Regions from separate parts of the Massilia consociata genome, predicted to be linked through region 1. Evidence: predicted binding sites of a transcription regulator. Region 1 holds the regulator's gene; each other region holds the start of a gene.
What was found. The regulator HrcA, encoded in region 1, represses chaperone genes, less so after heat shock. The targets are predictions, from matches to a motif close to TTAGCACTCNNNNNNNNNGAGTGCTAA.
Positions count from the first base shown of each region.

Region 2: rpoH (RNA polymerase sigma factor RpoH) is a predicted target of HrcA. The motif match lies at 3,889-3,915, and genes of this name have one in related genera.
Region 3: groES (co-chaperone GroES) is a predicted target of HrcA. The motif match lies at 1,728-1,754, and genes of this name have one in related genera.

Region 1 is NZ_JBHLWP010000019.1:97,819-103,419, reverse strand. It holds gene leuS (leucine--tRNA ligase) at 1-39, opposite strand, end outside; gene ACFFJK_RS19955 (barstar family protein) at 320-646, opposite strand; gene dapB (4-hydroxy-tetrahydrodipicolinate reductase) at 649-1,461, opposite strand; gene ACFFJK_RS19945 (outer membrane protein assembly factor BamE) at 1,473-2,009, opposite strand; gene fur (ferric iron uptake transcriptional regulator) at 2,163-2,591, shown strand; gene hrcA (heat-inducible transcriptional repressor HrcA) at 2,813-3,829, opposite strand; gene ACFFJK_RS19930 (HAD family hydrolase) at 3,912-4,625, opposite strand; gene ACFFJK_RS19925 (hypothetical protein) at 4,877-5,464, shown strand; gene ACFFJK_RS19920 (hypothetical protein) at 5,484-5,601, shown strand, end outside.
Region 2 is NZ_JBHLWP010000006.1:227,839-233,439, reverse strand. It holds gene ACFFJK_RS05160 (alpha/beta hydrolase family protein) at 1-1,198, opposite strand, end outside; gene yghU (glutathione-dependent disulfide-bond oxidoreductase) at 1,340-2,188, opposite strand; gene ACFFJK_RS05150 (GNAT family N-acetyltransferase) at 2,382-2,780, shown strand; gene rpoH (RNA polymerase sigma factor RpoH) at 2,874-3,764, opposite strand; gene ftsX (permease-like cell division protein FtsX) at 4,245-5,159, opposite strand; gene ACFFJK_RS05135 (cell division ATP-binding protein FtsE) at 5,156-5,601, opposite strand, start outside.
Region 3 is NZ_JBHLWP010000013.1:492,915-498,515, forward strand. It holds gene ACFFJK_RS15530 (sulfite exporter TauE/SafE family protein) at 1-105, opposite strand, end outside; gene ACFFJK_RS15535 (EVE domain-containing protein) at 105-575, opposite strand; RNA gene ssrS (6S RNA) at 642-822, opposite strand; gene ACFFJK_RS15545 (cell division protein ZapA) at 869-1,180, opposite strand; gene ACFFJK_RS15550 (hypothetical protein) at 1,177-1,464, opposite strand; gene groES (co-chaperone GroES) at 1,843-2,133, shown strand; gene groL (chaperonin GroEL) at 2,194-3,840, shown strand; gene ACFFJK_RS15565 (hypothetical protein) at 3,935-4,351, shown strand; gene ACFFJK_RS15570 (hypothetical protein) at 4,414-4,887, shown strand; gene ACFFJK_RS15575 (sensor histidine kinase) at 5,012-5,601, shown strand, end outside.

The DNA.
Region 1 (5,601 bases):
GGCCTGTTCTACTTCGGCTGGACTATATTTTTCTTGCATGGTTTCTGCAGACGTAATGAGGGGTGGAACCGGACATTATACTGGTTCGTTTTGCAGTGCGGCGAAAGGCAGATTCAAGCAAGAACCAGTTTCAACGCTGTTGCATCGAGAACCACAAAACTAAAAACCGTCCTCTTTGGCACTGCCAAAAAGGACTTCCCGCGCAGGCGGGAATCCAAGTTCGTCGCATCGCGTTGACCTGGACTGGGCCGCGGTAACGCAAACAAAATTGGATTCCGGCCTTCGCCGGAATGACGGTTTCGAAGCTGCGGGCCGAGGTTCAGCGCAGCACCAGCTCCAGCGCCGGCTTCTCGCCATAATCTTCATAGCGCTCGTTGATGCCGCCGACGCAGAAGGTGATCTCTTCCAGCAGGTCGGGCACGGCCGCGCGCAGCTTGTCGGCGTCGGTAATGACGATCTCCAGCACCTCGTTCGGCTTGAGCCGGAACTTGGTCATGTTTTCCTCGTCGCGCAGGTAGCTCATGCAATCAACCCAGGCGTCGATGGAATCGGCATACGACTCCGGGAAGCCGAACGCGCGCCGGGATTCAAGGTGGAAGGAAGCCTCGTCGACGATGGCGGCGCCGTTCAGTTCCGCGACTGCCATGATCAAGCCTTCAGACCCAGCACGTCGTGCATGTCGAACAGGCCGCTGGGCTTGCCGGACAAGAAGCGCGCCGCGCGCAGGGCGCCGTGGGCGTAGGTCACGCGGCTGCTCGACTTGTGGCTGATCTCGATGCGTTCGCCGGTGCCCAGGAACATGACGGTATGGTCGCCCACCACGTCGCCGCCGCGCACGGTGGCAAAACCGATGGTCGACGGGTCGCGCTCGCCGGTCACGCCTTCGCGCCCGTAGACGGCACATTGCTTCAGGTCGCGCCCCAGGGCGTCGGCGATCACTTCGCCCATCTTGAGCGCGGTGCCGCTCGGCGCGTCGACCTTGTGGCGGTGGTGCGCTTCGACGATCTCGATGTCGTAGCCTTCGCTGAAGCTCTTGGCCGCCATTTCCAGCAGCTTGAGGGTGACGTTCACGCCCACGCTCATGTTCGGCGCGAATACCACGCCGACCTTTTCGCTGCCGGCACGGATGGCGGCCTTGCCGGCATCATCGAAGCCGGTGGTGCCGATCACCAGCTGCACGCCATTGGCGGCGCAGTATTCCAGGTGCTGCAGCGTGCCTTCGGGACGGGTGAAGTCGATCAGCACATCGGCATCCTTCAGCGCGGCGGCCAGGTCGGACTGGATGATCACGCCGGTCAGCTGGCCGGCAAAGGCGCCGGCATCCATGCCGATGGACGGCGACCCGGCGACGTCGAGCGCGCCCGCCAGCACGGCGTCGGGCGCGGCCTGGATGGCGTCGACCAGCATGCGGCCCATGCGGCCGCTGGCGCCGGCAACGGCGATTTTCAGTGGGGCGGTCATGGCTGCGCCGCTCATGGCTGGATCACCGGCGCGCCGCCGACCTTGGCCGGTTCCACCCGGCGGGTTTCCTGCTTGGCCTTGGTGCTCACCTTGGCCGGGCCGGCGATGCGGTCGATGTATTCGCGCTCGGTCGGCAGGTTGCCGCCTTCGAAGCGCTCGACCTGGTCGCCCTTGAAGAACACGGTGACGCGGCTGGTGGTCAGCTCGCCGTTGCCGCGCGCGAGGTAGAACGGGTAGTCCCAGCGGTCGGCGTGGAACATGTCGGTCAGCAGCGGGGTGCCCAGGATGAAGCGCACCTGCTCGCGGGTCTGGCCGACCTTCAGCTGGTCCAGCATCTCCTGCGAGACGAAGTTACCCTGCTGGATGTCGGGGCGGTAGGGCGAGAAGATCCACATGAACTTCTGCAGCTTGGTGGCCTGGACGGTCTGTGCGCCGGCGTTGGCGGCGGCTGCCGCTTTTTCGGCGTCGGCGGCGGTTGCGGCCGGGTCCGTGTTGACCGGTGGCGCCGGGCGCGTCTGGTTGCGCCAGGAGGCGCAGCCGGACAGCATCAAGGTGCATGCGAGGCCGGCCGCGAGCGCTGCCCGGGCAGAAAATCGACGAATTACAGCTTGTTTGACGCGCATAGGTAACCTCAAAACGTTTGAGCGGGAGCTCCAAAACGCTATATCATAAAGCACTCCGCCAATATACGAGCAACAAACATGAGCAACAACCCGACCGACCTGAAGGCCAGCGGCCTGAAGGCAACCTTGCCGCGCCTGAAAATCCTGGAAATCTTCCAGAACAGCGCCGTACGGCACCTGACGGCGGAAGATGTCTACAAGATCCTCTTGGCCGACAACATGGACGTGGGCCTGGCCACCGTCTACCGCGTCCTGACCCAGTTCGAGCAGGCCGGCCTGCTGAACCGCAACCACTTTGAAACCGGCAAGGCCATCTACGAGCTCAACGCCGGCTCGCACCACGACCACCTCGTCTGCCTTGACTGCGGCCACGTTGAAGAGTTCTACGATGAAGAGATCGAGTCGCGCCAGCACAAGATCGCGGTCGAGCGCGGGTACAAGATTGCCGAGCATTCGCTGGCAATCTATGGCAATTGCGTGAAGGTGGGCTGCCCTCGCAAGCAGTAATGTATTTTGCGCGTTCTGGTGCAAGGACGCGCTGGCGGTACGCTACGGAATTGGGTTCCGGCCTTCGCCGGAACGACGGTTTTAAGGTTACAGGTATCTCTTGAGGTTACAGGTATCAATTAGCAGTAGCGTTACTGCGAACTAAACCGACGTCATCCCGGCGAAGGCCGGGATCCAATTCCGCACCGCCGCCACCAACCCCAAACCGCGGCCACGTCGCCTCACGACTGGCTCAAGGCATTCGACAACAGCTTCGCCGTAATATCCACGATCGGAATCACCCGCTCATACGCCATGCGCGTCGGCCCGATGACCCCCAGGGTGCCGACGATGCGGCCGTTGACCTCGTACGGCGCCGTCACCACGCTCATCTCGTCCATCGGCACCAGCTTCGATTCGCCGCCGATGAAGATCTGCACCCCGCCCGCCTTGCTCGACACGTCGAGCAGCTGCATCAGCCCGGTCTTCTGCTCGAACATCTCGAACATCTGGCGCAACGATGTCATGTTCGACGACAGGTCGGACACGGACAGCAGGTTGCGCTCGCCGGCGATGACCATGTCGTCGCCCTCGGCCATCGCCTCGCTGCCCGCCTCCACCGCCACCTGCATCAGCTTGCCCATGTCGTCGCGCAGCTGGCGCAGCTCGCCCGTCAGGCGGTTGCGCACTTCGTCGAAGGTGAGGCCGGCGTAATTCTGGTTCAGGTAATTGGCCGATTGCGTCAGCTGCGCCGGCGTGTAGTCGACGTCGGTGAGCAGCAGGCGGTTCTGGACGTCGCCACGCGGGTCGACGATCACCAGCAGGATCCGTTTCTCGGACAGACGGAGGAATTCGATCTGCTGGAACACCGACTCGCGGCGCGGGCTTTGCACCACGCCGGCGAACTGCGACAGCGAAGACAGCATCTGCGCCGCGTTGGCGATGATCTTCTGCGGCTGCTGGCTTGGCAGGCGCATGTTCTGGGCGCCGACCGCGTGCTCGTCGATCTGCTGCACGGTGAGCAGGGTGTCCACGAACAGGCGGTAGCCGCGCGGGGTCGGGATCCTTCCGGCCGAGGTGTGCGGGCTGGCCACGTAACCCATTTCCTCGAGGTCGGCCATGATGTTGCGGATCGTGGCCGGCGACAGGTCGAGGCCGGAGATCTTCGACAGCGCGCGCGAGCCGACCGGCTGGCCGTCGGCGATGTAGCGCTCGACGAGGGCTTTGAGGAGGGTCTGTGCGCGGGGTTCGAGTTGCATGGGGTCGGCTATGCTGGAAGCGGAAAAGGCGGTGCCTTGTTTCACCCACATATTATGCCCGTTCGGCCGGACACAGCGCCAGTCATCCGTGCTCGCGCTTGAGCCAGTCGAGCAAACCGTCCAGGCTGGTCACTTCGGCATCCGGCCTGATCTCGCCGGCCAGGTCGTTAGCCTTGCCGATCCGGTTCATCCACACGGCGCGCAGCCCGGCGCGCTGGGCGCCCTGCACGTCCAGCAGCAGGTCGTCGCCCACATACACCGCTTCCCCGGGCGCGACGCCGAGGAGGCGGCAGCACTCCAGGAAGATCGACGGGTGCGGCTTGGCCACGCCAAAGGTGGGCGCGGCAACCGACGCGTCGAAATGGCGCGCCAGGCCGATCGTCTGCAGGTCGGCATTGCCGTTCGTAACCGAACCGAGCCGCACCCGGTTCTTCAGGCGCAGCAGCCCGGGCAACACATCATCGTAGGGGATCACCGCGTTGCGCGCGGCGAAGAATTCGGTCATCGCCAGCTCGACCTTGGACGCATCCTCGCCGGCCTGCTCGAACGCGGCGACCAGGCCGGCCCGGCGCAGCGCGCCGAGGTCGAGCTGGAATTCGGGCTGGCGCGCCAGCAATTCCAGCCGCGCCTGGCGCAAGGTCTCGATCGTGAACTGCTCGGCCACCCGCGGTGCGTGTGCGCGCAGCCACGCGAACAGGATCTGCTCGGCCTCGAGGATGACCGGCGCGATCGGCCACAACGTATCGTCGAGGTCGAACAGTACGGCTTTGGGCCAGGGGCGGCGCAGGAGCGTCATGGTGCGGTCCGGGTTGGAAGTGGTGAGCCCAAGGATAGCGAGCCCGCCGGTAGAAATCAAATCCGCACGGCTGCGCGATGCTGCCGCTACCGCCGGTTACACCGTGATACAAAGGCAAACCGTCCAGCGGCTTGCCAAATGGACTAAAATGTTGGGCGATTTGTCTAACCCTACAGTGCGATGCGCAGTGCTCATGCGGTGCAGGTGCGCGCGCCTTGTGCGATCTACCAGTCAGATTTTTTGGAGAAATTATGAAGAGTTCCAACCTGCGTGCCGGTGTCGCGCTGGCGTGCGCGCTGGCGCTGTCCGGCTGCGGCGGCAGCGACGGTGACATGTTCCTGGGAGGCGAGTTTGCCGGCGTGACGAAGCCGGGCCTGGTATTGCAGAACAACGGCGGTTCGGACCTACCCATCACGCCGACCGGCAATGGCTCGGGCAGGTTCGCTTTCGCCGAGCTGGTGGAAACCGATTCGCGCTACAGCGTGACGGTCAAGAGCACCCCGAGCAATGCCGAAAAGTGCGAAGTCAGCAACGGTACCGGCAAGGTGGCCTTCGACATCACGAACATCTATGTCTACTGCACCATCAAGACGCACGCGCTGACGGGCACCATCACCGGCCTGACCGGCAACCTGGTGCTGGTGAACGGTTCGGACCGCATCCCGGTGGCCGCCGGTGCAACCACCTTCGCGATGAGCCGGGTGAACGAAGATGCACCGTACGGCGTTGCCATCCTGACCCAGCCCGACAACCAGACCTGCACCGTCGCCAACGGCAGCGGCACGATGGGCACCTCCGACGTCAGCAACGTGACCGTCAGCTGCGTCAACCGAACCTAATTCTCCTGGAGCTCATCGAATGAAGTTTTCCCTGATCCGTCCGGCAAGCGTGCTGGCACTGGCCCTCGGCCTCGCCTCGTGCGGCGGTGGCGAGGACACCTACCCGATCGCAGGCACGGTCAACGGCCTCGTGTACC
Region 2 (5,601 bases), on a different contig from region 1:
TCGCACCGAGATTCATGGCGGCAGGTACCTGCATGTCGCGTTCGCCATTCAGTACCAGCACGGGCTGGCGCAGCGACCGCAGCACGGGACCGGGTTCATGCCTGAGGAAGGGATGGAACCAGGGTGTCGCCAGCTGCTGGAGCCGCCGTTTGGCGACGCCTGCGGGTAGCGTGCCATCGCGTTCGGCAGCGTCCGCGACCTGCCGAGCCTTGTCGATGGCGAGGTCAAGCTGCTGTTCCGAGGCCAGGGCGGCGAGCAGTGCGCGGTGGAATGCGCGTTCCCCGGCAATCTGGTCCTCGGGCATGCCGTTCGCCTTCGATCCGAGGGCAATCTGTTCGGCCATGAGCAGTTCGCCGCGCACGCCCGGCGCCGCCAGCATCACGACGAAGGCGAGGCCAGGATCGCGCGCCGCCACCAGCGGTGCAATGAGGCCCCCCTCCGAATGGCCGAGGATGCCGATCCGGCCGGGCGCGACGTCGGGACGGCTGCGCAGGAACTGCACGGCCGCTTCGGCATCGCCGGCGAAATCGAAGGTGGTCGCATCCTTGTAGGTGCCGGTCGACTTGCCGATGCCGCGCTTGTCGTAGCGCAGCACGGCGATGCCCTTGCGGGTCAGGTGGTCGGCCAGCACGAGAAACAGCTTATGCTCGAACACATTTGCATTGCGCTCGACGGGTCCGGAACCGTGCACCAGCACGACAGCGGGGAACGGTCCCTTGCCATGGGGGACGCTGAAGCTGCCCGCCAGGGTGAGCCCGGCGGCCGTGTTGGCGAAGCTGACTTCGCTGCTCGTATAGCCCGGCGCGCGTGCGGCGATAGCGTCTTCCTGCGGGCGCTTCGGTTTGCGGGCGTCGGCGTCGGTACGCGCGAGGACCAGGGGGACGGTCCGGCCCTGCTGGGTCCAGGTGCCTTCCCACACCTTGCCTTGCTGGTTCCAGCGCGCCGCATAGCCGGCATTGAGTGCGACCAGCCGGAAGCTGACCTGCTCTTCCGTCACCTGCAGCTGATCCACCTTCGTGCTCATGGCCTGTTGTGGAACAGCCATCGTGCCTTGCCATTGTCCTTCCGTCGTCCTGTCAAATTGCAGGAGCACATCCAGGGAATTGGCAATGCGGCCCTTCCAGTGGCCGGCAGCGTCTTCGGCATGGGCCGGGGGCATGGCGAGCAGCGCCGCCAGGCCGAACAGTATCGATTTCATGTCGTGTCCATCCTGTGTTTTTGGATGGACAACTTTACTCAGCCCCGTACGTCCCCGCAGCGAAATGGGATGAACCGCGATTCCGGCGACATGAAATCGGGCTGACCTGGCATGAATACGGAAGCGGGTGCCGGACGACCCTCAATCGAGGTCGGACGCGTCGTGCCGCTCCGGCACCTGCTCGCCCGGTTCGCCGCGCACGCGGTTGACCTTGCGGCCGCGGACGACGGCGGGGCGGGCCGCGATCTCGTCGGCCCAGCGGCGCACGTTCTTGTACTCGTGCACGGCGAGGAATTCGCCGGCCTCGTAGAGTTCGCCGCGCACCATGCCGCCGTACCAGGGCCAGATCGCCATGTCGGCGATCGTGTATTCGCTGCCGGCGACGTAGCGGTGGTTGGCTAGTTGGCGCTCCAGCACGTCGAGCTGGCGCTTGGTTTCCATCGCATAGCGGTCGATCGGGTATTGCAGCTTTTCCGGCGCATAGGCGTAGAAGTGGCCGAAGCCGCCGCCCACGAAGGGCGCCGAGCCCATCTGCCAGAACAGCCAGTTCATGGTCTCGACCCGCGCCACGCCGTCCTTCGGGAGGAAGGCGCCGAATTTCTCGGCAAGATAGACCAGGATCGAGCCCGATTCGAACACGCGTACCGGTTCCGAATTCGACCCCACTGCGCTGCGGTCGACCATGGCCGGGATCTTCGAGTTCGGATTGATCTCGACGAAGCCGCTCGAGAACTGCGCCCCTTCGTTGATCTTGATGAGCCAGGCATCGTATTCGGCCCCCGTGTGGCCGAGCGCCAGCAGCTCTTCCAGCATGATCGTCACCTTGACGCCATTCGGCGTGGCCAGCGAGTACAGCTGCAGCGGGTGCTTGCCGACCGGAAGCGCGGCCTCGTGGGTCGGCCCGGCAACCGGGCGGTTGATGTTGGCGAAGGTGCCGCCGGAAGAGGCGGGCGGGGTCCAGACTTTCGGTGGGACGTACGGGTCGGTCATCGGGGTCTCCTTGAACATGCCGGATGAAAGTTGTCATTCTAGCCGGGGGATGCCGAACACGTTTTCGCAAGCGGAAAAGATGGTTTGCCCGGCGCACCGCATGCCGGCGAGGAAAGACGTGTTACAGTTTTTGTGACCACATGAGGTCGGCAGGGAGATTGAGCCGGTGATTCGGAAAAAATGCGTCCACGACATGGAGAAGGTGCTGGATATCTGGCTGCGCGCATCGGTCCAGGCGCATGGTTTTATCGACGCAGCGTTCTGGCACGCACAGCGCGACAGCATGCGCACGCTGTATCTGCCCGTGGCGACAACTTATGTATTCGAGCGCGACGGTGCGGTAGCCGGGTTCTACAGTCTGCACGGCGACGTGCTGGCCGCGCTGTTCGTCGACCCGGACAGCCAGGCCGGGGGTATTGGCAGCCTGCTCCTGGCCGATGCCAAGACCCGCCGCAGCGTGCTCGAACTGAGCGTGTATTCGGCCAATCAGGCCGCCCGGCGATTTTATGCAAGGCATGGATTCGTCGCGTTCGGCGAACGGCCGGACGAGCACACTGGGCATCCGGAAACCCTGATGCGATGGCAGGCCTAGCCGGGGCCACAGTTGCTGCCGCCAGGCCCTAAAAGAAAACGGCCCGGCCGCCGAAGCGACCAGACCGTTCTTCCTGTCGGGATGCAGGCCGGCTTACACGTAAGCCGCCAGCGCACCCTTCATCTTCTTCAGCGCAGCCGATTCGATCTGGCGGATACGCTCGGCCGACACGCCGAACTCCTCGGCCAGCGTGTGCAGCGTGGCGCCCGAGCCGTCGTCGTTGGCCAGCCAGCGCGCTTCGACGATGCGGCGCGAACGCGGGTCCAGTTTCGACAGGGCGGTCTCCAGGCCTTCCGACTGCAGGCGGGTGACCTGCTCGGCCTCCAGCACCCTGGTCGGTTCCTGCTGGTCCGACGACAGGTAGGCGATCGGGGCGAACTTGTCGTCCTCGTCGTCGGTCGGCGATTCGAGCGCGATGTCGCGGCCCGACAGGCGGGTTTCCATCTCGATGACTTCTTCGCGCTTGACGTCGAGCATCTTGGCCAGTTCGTCCACCTGGGCTGGCGACATGGCGTCCAGGCCGGTCTTGTTGCTGCGCAGGTTGAAGAACAGCTTGCGCTGGGCCTTGGTCGTGGCGACCTTCACCAGGCGCCAGTTCTTCAGGATGTATTCGTGCATCTCGGCCTTGATCCAGTGCATCGCGTACGACACGAGACGCACGCCCTGGTTCGGGTCGAAGCGCTTCACTGCCTTCATCAGGCCGATGTTGCCTTCCTGGATCAGGTCAGCGTGCGGCAGGCCGTAGCCGAGGTAGCCGCGCGCGATCGACACCACCAGGCGCAGGTGCGACAGGACCAGTTTTTGCGCCGCTTCCAGGTCATTCTTTTCCCGCAGCGACTTGGCCAGCGAGATTTCTTCCTCGTGGGACAGCATCGGCAGACGGTTGACGGCCGAGATGTAGGCGTCGATGTTGCCGAGATTGCCGGTGAAACCAAGTCCCAGAGCACGACTTCCAGCTGGAACCAATGCGGATTGTGCGGACATATTCATTTCCCTCGTAGTAATCTTGCTGCATCCTCAATGTGCCACGGACCCATGCCGCGCGACAGCAGCGTTACCGCCTGTTACTGGATGCTTTCCTTGATTTTCTCTGTATTCGAGTCATATATTAGCACTCTCCTGGGGTGAGTGCTAGGCAAGCCATCGCTTTGCCGGAATCGATTAAGTTTGGCTAAAGTATTGCCTGAGAGAATCAAAAACCTGTCGTTTCCACTGTAGAGCAGACGACCTTGATTCGATTGATTCAGCTCAAAAATGAGCCCAGAAGTACTGGAAAACCGCCTTGAAGACAGGTTAAAGGCGCGTCTTGACGCCTTCTGTTGGATGGCGCACGTTCGCTGGGGACGCTCTGTAGGATTTCAACCCGTCTGAGCGTAGGGAGGGACGGCTAAGCAGTTTCGCCAGAGGGCGCAAACCTTGTTGCAGGGTGGACGGCGCGTCCCTCCACCCTGCGGTCAGGTCAGGTCAACGTACCCGCGCCAGGTGGCGCTGCACCGACAGCATGGCGCCGATCAGGCCGAGTCCGGCGCTGATCGCCAGCACGCCGGCCATTTCCAGGGCGCCGAGCGGCGCCAGCTGGAACGCGGACTCGTACAGGCGTGCGAAGTCGGCGATGGCGCCGTTCAGGGGCGCCAGTCCCAGCGCCACCACGCCCAGCGCCACGGCGCCGGCGCACAGGCCGAGCAGGGCGCCCGTGTAATAGAACGGACGGTGGATGAAGTTGTCCGTCGCGCCCAGCAGCTTGGAAACGGCGATCTCTTCCTTCTGCGTCAGCACCTGCAGGCGGATCGTGTTGAACACGACCGCGATGACGACGATGCCGAGCGTGATGGCCAGCAGCAGCAGGGCCAGGCGCAGGACGTTCAGGGCCGCGGCGAGGCGCTTGACCCAGACCGAATCCACCTGCACCACATCGACGCCCGGCAGGGAGCGCAGTTGCTCGACCATGGCATCCACCTGGCCCGCGGCGCCGCTGCCGCCGAGCGTCATCTTGTAGCTGTCGGGCAGCGGGTTTTCCCCGAGCGTATCGATCACGTCGCCCAGGCCGCTCGTTGCCTTCATCGCGGCCAGCGCTTCCTCGCGCGGGACGAATTCGACATCCGCGCGCCCGCCCGTGGCGGCGATCGCCCGGATCTGCGGCGCCAGCGCGGCGGCTTCCTCGCGGGTGGCCTCCAGCTTCATGAACAGGCTGATCTCGGGATCGACCGACAGCTGTTGCGACAGCGGCCGCACGTTGTCGAGCAGGGTGATGCCGGCAAAGGGCAGGGTCAGCGCCAGGGCGATGACGACCACGTTGAACAGGAAGCTCCCGGGCGCCTTGCGCACGGTGGACAGCGCCGCGCCGAGCGCGAAGCGGTGCTGGCGGAACCACGGGCTCATACGGCGCCTCCGGGGCGGGCTGCATCGACAAGCTGTCCCTGTTCGAGGCGGATCACGCGCGCCGCGGCGCTGTCGAGCACCTGGTCGTCGTGGGTCGAGATCACGCAGGTCACGCCCACGGCATTGAAGGCGCGCAGCGCGTCGAGCACCTTGTCGGCCGCCACGCGGTCGAGGTTCGCGGTCGGTTCGTCGGCCAGGATGATCTGCGGGCGGTTGACGATGGCGCGCGCGACCGCCACGCGCTGCTGTTCGCCGCCGGACAGCTCCAGCGGCATCGCCCTGGCGCGCTCCAGCAGGCCGACCTTGTCGAGCGCCGCGCGGGCGCGCTGCTCGGCCTGCGCCCTGGGGGCGCCGGTGACGAGCAGTGGCAGCATCACGTTGCCGAGGATGTTGCGGTCGTTGAGCAGGCGCTGGTGCTGGAAGATCAGTCCCAGGTTACGGC
Region 3 (5,601 bases), on a different contig from region 1:
GATGAACGGGACCAGCACCATGCCGCCGCCGATGCCGAGCAAGCCGGCCGCGAAACCGCCGAAGGTGCCCATGGCCAGCAGCGCCAGGATCAAGCCGATGTCCATCAGCGCTCCCCTTCGCGCAGCAGGGAAACGATGGTGCTCCACTGGCCCGGGGTGACGGGCGAGATCGACAGCCGGCTGCCCTTCTGCAGCAGCACCATGTCTTCCAGCGCGGGGATGGCGCGCATCTCGGACAGCGCCAGGAACCGCCCGGCCTCCACCGCGCGCACGTCCACCGAGATCCAGCGCGGTTGTTCCGGCGTCGCCTTCGGGTCGAAGTACTTGCCGGCGCGGTCGAACTGGGTCGCGTCCGGGTACGGCGTGCTCGCCACTTCGGCGATGCCGGCCACGCCGGGCACGGCGCAGCTGGAGTGGTAGAACAGGATGCCGTCGCCGACCGACATGGCGTCGCGCATGAAATTGCGCGCCTGGTAGTTACGTACGCCGAACCAGGCGACGGTGCGGTCCGGGGCGGCCAAGACGTCCTCGAAACTGACTTCGTCGGGCTCGGATTTCATCAACCAATAGCGCATCGCGCCTCACCTACAAAAAACCAATAAAAAAGCGGCTGCGTACCGAAGTGCGCAACCGCTCGTGTGTGTAGCCCCGCCTGTGCCGTTTTTGCCGGCATCCCGAACCTGACGGTTCAAGGTGGTCGCAGTCAGTTCAATTTCGGGTTCGTCGGACTAGCGACGCTCACGCCCATCGAACATGTCCCACAACCTATGCACGAAAATGGTTCAAGGAATATATGGCAAATCTCGAACACCGCAGGGTAGTGCGCAGTTTACTCGCTTGCTCCGCCATGTCAAACGAAATTGAGACCTCAGGACAAATTTTCCTGTGGCGACAGTGCACTGTCGAGCACGGTGTGCATCGCTTCCAGCCTCTGCTTGACCTCGAGGATCGACATGTCCGAGAGCGGTCCCTGAGGCGACTTCACCGACAGGAATTCCGCCGCCACGCTCAGCGCGGCCATGACGGCGATGCGGTCGGTCCCCTTGACCTTGCCCGAATCGCGCAGCGCGCACATCTTGCCGTCGAGGTAATGGACGGCTTCGCGCAGCGTGCGCTCTTCGCCTTCGCGGCAGGCCAGGCGATAGGGCTGGCCCATGATGGTGCAATCGAGATAGATCATTGGGAGGCCTCGCTGTCGCGGGCGCCCGGCGCGGCGCCGTCTCCGGGGGCACCCTCATCGGCGCCGGCACTGCCGTCGCCGCCCTCTGCCCCGGGTGCCGGGAAGTGTTCGAGCAGCGCCTCGACGCGGCGCTGCGCCTGGTTCAGCCGCTCCTTGAACGCGATGTTCTCGGCGCTCAGCAGGGCATTGGCCTGGCGAAGAAGATAGTTCTCGGCACGCAGCGACTGGGTCAGCTGGGCGAGCCGGTCGATTTTGTCTGAGAGGTCTTGGAATTCGGAAATCATTCGACACTATAGGACTGAGATGGTTTTTCCGTCAACCGAATCGCAAACGCTGACGGTCGCAGGTCGCATGCGCGCCCAGGCGCAAAAAATGGTGGCGCGCCTCGCGTGCGTCATGGGCTCGCCATCCAGTGTAACCTGCCCGGCTGTTGCACACGAGACCACATCCTGCTTGAACACAGCCTTTCATTACATTGTGTTCTGTCAAAAAAGTCGGTTAGCGCACACACATAGCGTCTTGAAATAGGGTGTTATGATCCCTATAATTAGCACTCGTTAGTAGAGAGTGCTAACAACCGCTTATACAAATTCCGAAACCGACGCCACGCTGGCGGCGGTACTGAATAGCTAGTCAAACCACTGAAAAATAAGGAGTTTTGCATGAACCTTCGTCCTCTGCACGATCGCGTAATCGTGAAGCGTCTCGACCAGGAGACCAAGACTGCATCCGGCCTGATCATCCCTGATGCGGCCGCTGAAAAGCCGGACCAGGGCGAGATCCTGGCTGTCGGCAACGGCAAGGTGCAGGAAAACGGCCAGGTCCGCGCGCTGGAAGTGAAGGTCGGTGACCGCGTTTTGTTCGGCAAGTACTCGGGCCAGGCCGTCAAGGTCGATGGCCAGGAACTGCTGGTGATGCGCGAAGAAGACATCATGGCCGTCGTCAGCCAGTAATCGGCCAATCAACGCACTCCTCCCGTACTACATTCACGAATTCATTCGGAGAAATAACAAATGGCAGCTAAAGAAGTAATTTTCGGCGACGCAGCGCGCGCCAAGATGGTTGAAGGCGTCAACATCCTCGCCAACGCAGTCAAGGTCACCCTGGGCCCGAAAGGCCGCAACGTGGTGCTGGAGCGCTCGTTCGGCGCCCCGACCGTCACCAAGGACGGCGTCTCGGTCGCGAAAGAGATCGAACTGAAGGACAAGCTGCAGAACATGGGCGCGCAGATGGTCAAGGAAGTCGCTTCGAAGACCAGCGACAACGCCGGTGACGGCACCACCACCGCGACCGTGCTGGCACAAGCCATCGTGCGCGAAGGCATGAAGTTCGTTGCCGCCGGCATGAACCCGATGGACCTGAAGCGCGGCATCGACAAGGCCGTCGCCGCCACCGTCGAAGAACTGAAGAAGATCGCCAAGCCGACCACCACCTCGAAGGAAATCGCCCAGGTTGGCGCCATCTCGGCCAACTCGGAAACCTCGATCGGCGAGCGCATCGCCGAAGCGATGGAAAAAGTCGGCAAGGAAGGCGTCATCACCGTCGAAGACGGCAAGTCGCTGAACGACGAGCTGGACATCGTGGAAGGCATGCAGTTCGACCGCGGCTACCTGTCGCCGTACTTCATCAACAACCCGGACAAGCAGGTTGCCGTTCACGAGAACCCGTTCGTCCTGCTGTGCGACAAGAAGATCTCGAACATCCGTGACCTGCTGCCGGTGCTGGAACAAGTCGCCAAGGCCGGCCGTCCGCTGGTGATCATCGCCGAAGACATCGAAGGCGAAGCGCTGGCTACCCTGGTGGTCAACAACATCCGTGGCATCCTGAAAACCGTCGCCGTCAAGGCTCCGGGCTTCGGCGACCGCCGCAAGGCCATGCTGGAAGACATCGCCATCCTGACCGGTGGCCAGGTGATCGCCGAAGAAGTCGGCCTGACCCTGGAAAAAGTCACCCTGAACGAGCTGGGCCAGGCCAAGCGCGTCGAAGTGGGCAAGGAAAACACCATCATCATCGACGGCGCCGGCTCGGCTGAATCGATCGAGGCACGCGTCAAGCAAGTGCGCATCCAGATCGAAGAAGCGACCTCGGACTACGACCGCGAAAAACTGCAAGAGCGCGTGGCCAAGCTGGCCGGCGGCGTTGCCGTGATCCGCGTCGGTGCAGCCACCGAAGTCGAGATGAAAGAGAAGAAGGCACGCGTGGAAGACGCGCTGCACGCAACCCGCGCTGCCGTGGAAGAAGGCATCGTCCCGGGCGGCGGCGTGGCCCTGCTGCGCGCACGTGCTTCGCTGGACATCAAGGGCGACAACCCGGACCAGGACGCAGGTATCAAGATCGTCCTGCGCGCCATGGAAGAGCCGCTGCGCATGATCGTCCAGAACGCCGGCGACGAGCCGTCGGTCGTCGTGGCAGCCGTGCTGGCCGGCCAGGGCAACTACGGCTACAACGCCGCCAACGGCACCTACGGCGACATGGTCGAAATGGGCGTGCTGGATCCGGCCAAGGTCACCCGCTCGGCCCTGCAGAACGCAGCGTCGATCGCCGGCCTGATGCTGACCACCGACTGCATGGTCTCGGAAGTCGTCGAAGACAAGCCGGCCGGCGGCATGGGCGGCATGGGTGGCATGGGCGGCATGGGCGGCATGGACGGCATGATGTAATAGTCCAGGAATGGCGCCGGTCTTTCCGGCGCTGCCCAGCACCGAAAAGCCTGTAAGGTTGAACCTTGCAGGCTTTTTTCTTTTGGAGGCGAGCATGGCGACCGTGAACGCGGACGAACTCGAAAACGCGATGATCCTGGCCGACCCGCCGCGCGCGGGGCGAGCCTGGGTCGATCCCCGGAGCGGCACGGTGCTGGTGCGCGCCGACATGGTGGGCAGCCACGACCGGCTGCCCGATGACATCCGCGAAGAAGGAAGATACCTCCCCGTCCCCGGCCTGGGGCGCCTCGGCCTGGGCCAGGCGCTGGTGCGCGATTTCGTGCGGGAGCACATGCCGGGCGACGAGGATGCCGTCGCCGGGATGCTGCGCGGCGCCGGCGGCTTCGAACGCTTCGCGAAACTGGCGGATAGCCGCGGCCTGCTGGCGCGCTGGCACGCCTTCCGCCAGGCGCGCACCCTCGCCGCCATGCGCGCCTGGTGCGAAGAACATGGCCTGGCATTGTCGGCATGAGGGCAATATTGCCGCTGAAACACGCAAGGTGTAGACTGCCCTGTCACCAAACGAGGCAATCCATGTTCCCACGCGCTGCAACCCGCCCCTCCCTGTCCCTGCTGGCCGCGCCGCTCATCGTGGCCCTGGCCATGAGCGCGGGCGGCTGCAAGCGCGCCGAGCGCGAGGAAGCGGCCAAGCCGGCCCCGGCAAAGGTACAGGAAGCGCCGGTACGCACGAAGGAGCAGGCGATGAGCGCCCTGCTCGCCGTCCCCGAGCTGAAGGCCTGGTCCGAGCAGATCGAGAAGCGCTCGAAGGGCAAGGCGCACGGCGCCGTCATCGAAGACGACCCGGCGCCGCGCGAGATCAACGGCAGGAAGTACTACCAGCTCACGTTCGTGGAAAACCGCGCCAACGACGTGCGCCGCCGCGAGAGCTTCCTCGTTTCCCAGCAGGGCGACGAGATCCTGGTGGACGACACCGAGACCGGCAGCATCCTGAGCCTGCAGGAATGGCGCCGCAATATCGAGCGGGTCGAGCTCAAGAGCGCAGACTGAGCATCCGGACAGCCGCACCATGCCGCTCTTGAAGCGTCATGCCCGCTTCATCGCCCCTGTCCCGCGCGACGTACGTACACCGCTTGCACTAGCATGAGGAGGTGTATTCTTTTGCCAGGGCCAGATGAGTATCGCGTATTCCCCGCCAGACCCGCTCGGCTTCCTGTTCTCGTTCGCGAACGCCAGCAATTCGTCGATCGTGATTACCGACGCTCAGGCACCCGACAACCCGATCGTGTTCGTCAACCCGTCCTTCGAACGCATGACCGGGTATACCGGCACGGAGGTCGTGGGGCGCAACTGCCGCTTCCTGCAGGGCGAGGACCGGCACCAGGACGACCGGGCGGTCATCCGCGACGCGGTCCGCAACGGCACGTCCTGCGAATGCCTGCTGCGGAACTACCGCAGATCCGGCGAAATGTTCTGGAACAAACTCTACCTGTTCCCGTTCCGGATCGCGGGAGACGCGATCACGCATTGCATCGGCGTACAGCACGATGTCACCCTGGAGAGGAGGCTCCTGGCCGAGCTCGAACAGACCGCGAGCGAACGCGCGCGCCTGATCGAGCAGCTCGAACTGAAACGGCACCACATGGGCCGCCTGTCGCGCGACCTGATCAATGCGCAGGAAAACGAACGCAAGGCCCTGGCGCGCGAACTGCACGACGAGCTCGGGCAGCGCCTGTCGGCGCTGAACCTCCTGCTGCACCGCGC